Regions from separate parts of the Streptomyces sp. CA-106110 genome, predicted to be linked through region 1. Evidence: predicted binding sites of a transcription regulator. Region 1 holds the regulator's gene; the other holds the start of a gene.
The links. The regulator HrcA, encoded in region 1, represses chaperone genes, less so after heat shock. The targets are predictions, from matches to a motif close to TTNGCACTCNGNNNNNCNGAGTGCNAA.

Region 1 (2,397 bases):
GGCACGTACACCGCGTCCTCCCCGCCCAGCTCCAGCAGCCGGTCCAGAGCCGCAGGCCAGTGGGAGGGCACCGCGTCCGGGCCCGCCTGGGGTTCGCCCGACTCCTCCACGAGGTCGCCGCAGAAGACGACGTCCCGCTCCCCGGGGACGAGGACGACGAGGTCGTGGGCCGTGTGGGCGGGTCCCACGTTCGCCAGCAGCACCCGCAGCCCGCCGAGGTCCAGGGTCCACTCACCGGAGACCTGATGGCGCGGAGGCACCAGGAGGTCCGCCGCCTCGGCCGCCACCTCCGCGTCCAGGCCGTTGCGCACCGCGTCCGCGACCAGTTCGCCCCGCTCGTGGACGAGCACCGTGTCGATGCCTGCCGCGCCGAACACCTCGGCGTCCGCGAAGGCTGCCGCACCGAAGACATGGTCGAAGTGGGGGTGGGTGAGCGCGAGATGGGTCACACGCCGGTCCCCGCCGAGGGTCGAGAGCAGCCGCAGCGCCTCGGTACGCAACCGCGCGCCCTCGCCCGGGCCGGAGCCCGCGTCGACCATCAGGGCCCCGTGCTCGCCGACCACCAGTCCCGCCGTGCAGTTCCAGCCCGGGAGCCGTGTGCGCCCCGCTCCCGGACCGAGCGCCTCCCACCCGGACCCTTCCCACAGCACCGTCATGCGCCGACGCTATCGGTAGGCGCCCGATCCGGGAGGACAGCCCAGGACAGGTCGGTACACGTCGGTACGACGGCGTCGCCCGGCCTTGCCGGGTGCGTACCCGACCGCCGTACACTTGCTCCGGGATGCTGGCACTCGTACACGCAGAGTGCCAGGGGAGCGTCAAGGGGACGAATCGCTGGAGGTGTGCGCGATGCTCAGTGAACGCAGGCTCGAAGTGCTGCGCGCCATCGTCCAGGACTACGTCGGTACCGAGGAGCCGGTGGGTTCCAAGGCGCTCACCGAGCGGCACCAGCTCGGTGTCTCCCCGGCCACCGTCCGCAACGACATGGCCGCGCTGGAGGAGGAGGGGTACATCGCCCAGCCGTACACCAGCGCCGGACGCATCCCCACGGACAAGGGCTACCGACTCTTCGTGGACAAGCTCGCGGCCGTCAAGCCGATGAGCCCGCCCGAGCGGCGCGCGATCCAGAACTTCCTGGAGGGCGCGGTCGACCTCGACGACGTGGTGACGCGCACCGTGCGGCTGCTCGCACAGCTCACCCGGCAGGTCGCCGTCGTGCAGTACCCGTCCCTGACGCGCTCGACGGTGCGCCATGTGGAGCTGCTGTCGATGGCGCCCGCGCGGCTGATGCTCGTGCTGATCACGGACACCGGCCGGGTCGAGCAGCGCATGATCGACTGCCCGGCGCCGTTCGGAGAGACGTCTCTCGCCGATCTGCGCGCGCGTCTCAACAGCAGGGTCGTGGGCCGCCGCTTCGCGGACGTTCCGCAGCTGGTCCAGGACCTGCCGGAGGCCTTCGACGAACCGGAGGACCGCGGCACGGTCTCGACGGTGCTCTCCACCCTTCTGGAGACGCTCGTGGAGGAGACCGAGGAGCGGCTGATCATCGGCGGCACCGCCAATCTCACCCGCTTCGCACATGACTTCCCTCTCACCATCCGTCCCGTCCTCGAGGCACTCGAGGAACAGGTCGTGCTGCTCAAGTTGCTGGGAGAGGCGAAGGATCCGGCCATGCGCGTGCGTATTGGCCACGAGAACGCCCACGAGGGACTCAACTCCACGTCCATCGTCTCGGTGGGCTACGGTTCGGGCGGCGAAGCAGTAGCGAAACTCGGCGTGGTCGGACCGACCCGCATGGATTACCCGGGAACGATGGGAGCGGTACGAGCGGTGGCACGGTACGTCGGACAGATCCTGGCGGAGTCGTAAGTGGCCACGGACTACTACGCCGTACTCGGCGTGCGCCGCGACGCGTCGCAGGATGAGATCAAGAAGGCGTTCCGTCGGCTCGCCCGCGAGCTGCACCCGGACGTCAATCCCGATCCCAAGACGCAGGAGCGGTTCAAGGAGATCAACGCCGCCTACGAGGTCCTCTCGGACCCGCAGAAGAAGCAGGTCTACGACCTCGGCGGCGACCCCCTGTCCCAGTCGGGCGCGGCCGGTGCGGGCGGCTTCGGTGCGGGCGGCTTCGGAAACTTCTCCGACATCATGGACGCGTTCTTTGGCACGGCGTCGCAGCGTGGACCGCGCTCGCGCACCCGCCGGGGGCAGGACGCCATGATCCGGCTCGACATCGAGCTCGACGAGGCCGCCTTCGGCACGACGAAGGACATCCAGGTCGACACGGCCGTCGTCTGCAACACCTGCAATGGTGAGGGCGCGGCGCCCGGCACATCCGCGCAGACCTGTGACATGTGCCGCGGCCGCGGTGAGGTCTCCCAGGTCACGCGGTCCTTC
Region 2 (2,397 bases), 1.4 Mb from region 1:
ATTCGCTCCTTTTGCAGGGCCCGACTTGCCCTGAATTCGGATGAATTCTCCGTACATTCCCGACCGGTCGTGCCCGGAATTCTCGTCCGATTGACCTGTTGCAGACGGCAGTTGGACAGATACATTCAGCCGCGGTCGACGCGTTCCGGCGCACGCCCCCAACCGTTGGGGGGTGAGGTCTGACCCGGGTCCGCGAAGTGTGGATCTGTGCAAGGGCCAGTAATAGGGGAGTTAGGCATGGCTCAGGGCACCGTCAAGTGGTTCAACGCGGAGAAGGGGTACGGCTTCATCGCGGTCGACGGTGGTGCGGATGTTTTCGTCCACTACAGCGCGATTCAGATGGACGGCTACCGCACCCTGGAAGAGGGCCAGCGGGTCGAGTTCGAGATCTCGCAGGGTCAGAAGGGGCCGCAGGCGGACATGGTCCGACTGGCCGGCTGAAGAACGCGCCGACGACTGAACTGTTCGACGTGTCGAGGGGCTCGTATCCCGGTTCGGGGTACGAGCCCCTCGGTTTGCCCGGGGCGGGGGCGCGCGGGCGCGCCCTGGTCAGCCTCCGTTCACCTGGTGATCCCCGTGCGCCCACCCGCCACCCGGCCGCCACCCCTCAACGAGCCCGCTCCGCGGGCGCACCTTGCACTCGGAGGGGGCGAGTGCTAATCATTGGCGTTAGCACTCTGAAGGTGAGAGTGACAAAAGAAGGACCGGGTCGGTGAGGCCGCGGACCGGGTGGGGCAAGGAACCTCCGGCCGGGGCCGTCCGTCGCGGGCGCGGGCGCGGTCCGAAGTAATCACCCCCAGTCCTGGAGGGACCACTTCACATGGCCAAGATCATCGCGTTCGACGAGGAGGCGCGGCGTGGCCTCGAGCGCGGCATGAACCAGCTCGCGGACGCCGTCAAGGTGACCCTCGGCCCGAAGGGCCGCAACGTCGTCCTCGAGAAGAAGTGGGGTGCCCCCACGATCACCAACGACGGTGTCTCCATCGCCAAGGAGATCGAGCTCGAGGACCCGTACGAGAAGATCGGCGCCGAGCTGGTCAAGGAAGTCGCCAAGAAGACGGACGACGTCGCCGGTGACGGTACGACCACCGCGACCGTGCTCGCCCAGGCGCTGGTCCGCGAGGGCCTGCGCAACGTGGCCGCCGGTGCCAACCCGATGGCCCTGAAGCGCGGTATCGAGAAGGCCGTCGAGGCCGTCTCCGCCGCCCTGCTCGAGCAGGCGAAGGACGTCGAGACCAAGGAGCAGATCGCCTCCACGGCCTCCATCTCCGCCGCCGACACCCAGATCGGCGAGCTGATCGCCGAGGCCATGGACAAGGTCGGCAAGGAAGGCGTCATCACCGTCGAGGAGTCGCAGACCTTCGGTCTCGAGCTGGAGCTCACCGAGGGCATGCGCTTCGACAAGGGCTACATCTCGGCGTACTTCGCCACCGACATGGAGCGTATGGAGGCCGTCCTCGACGACCCGTACATCCTGATCGCCAACCAGAAGATCTCCTCGGTCAAGGACCTGCTCCCGCTGCTGGAGAAGGTCATGCAGTCGGGCAAGCCGCTGCTGATCATCGCCGAGGACGTCGAGGGCGAGGCCCTGTCGACCCTGGTCGTCAACAAGATCCGCGGCACCTTCAAGTCCGTCGCCGTCAAGGCCCCGGGCTTCGGTGACCGCCGCAAGGCCATGCTCGGCGACATCGCCATCCTCACGGGCGGCGAGGTCATCTCCGAGGAGGTCGGCCTCAAGCTGGAGAACGCGACCCTGGACCTCCTGGGCCGCGCCCGCAAGATCGTCGTCACCAAGGACGAGACCACCATCGTCGACGGCGCCGGCTCCTCGGAGCAGGTCAACGGCCGGGTGAACCAGATCCGCGCCGAGATCGAGAACAGCGACTCGGACTACGACCGCGAGAAGCTGCAGGAGCGCCTGGCGAAGCTGGCCGGCGGCGTGGCCGTCATCAAGGCCGGTGCCGCCACCGAGGTGGAGCTCAAGGAGCGCAAGCACCGCATCGAGGACGCCGTCCGCAACGCGAAGGCCGCCGTCGAGGAGGGCATCGTCGCCGGTGGTGGCGTGGCCCTGCTGCAGGCCTCCCAGGTCTTCGAGAAGCTGGAGCTCGAGGGCGACGAGGCCACCGGTGCCGCCGCGGTCAAGCTGGCGCTCGAGGCCCCGCTGAAGCAGATCGCCGTCAACGCCGGCCTCGAGGGCGGCGTCGTGGTGGAGAAGGTGCGCAACCTGACCCCGGGCCACGGCCTGAACGCCGCGACCGGCGAGTACGTCGACCTGGTCAAGGAAGGCATCATCGACCCGGCGAAGGTGACCCGTTCCGCGCTGCAGAACGCCGCCTCCATCGCCGCGCTGTTCCTCACCACCGAGGCCGTCATCGCCGACAAGCCGGAGAAGGCCGC

Region 2: a site for HrcA is predicted at 670-696, ahead of groL (chaperonin GroEL). Genes of this name have one in related genera too.

Annotation. Positions count from the first base shown of each region.
Region 1 is NZ_JBNJNB010000001.1:8,070,635-8,073,031, forward strand. Features, by position in the region: gene ACQEXA_RS37170 (MBL fold metallo-hydrolase) at 1-656, opposite strand, end outside; gene hrcA (heat-inducible transcriptional repressor HrcA) at 850-1,869, shown strand; gene dnaJ (molecular chaperone DnaJ) at 1,870-2,397, shown strand, end outside.
Region 2 is NZ_JBNJNB010000001.1:6,701,577-6,703,973, forward strand. Features, by position in the region: gene ACQEXA_RS30940 (cold-shock protein) at 238-441, shown strand; gene groL (chaperonin GroEL) at 821-2,397, shown strand, end outside.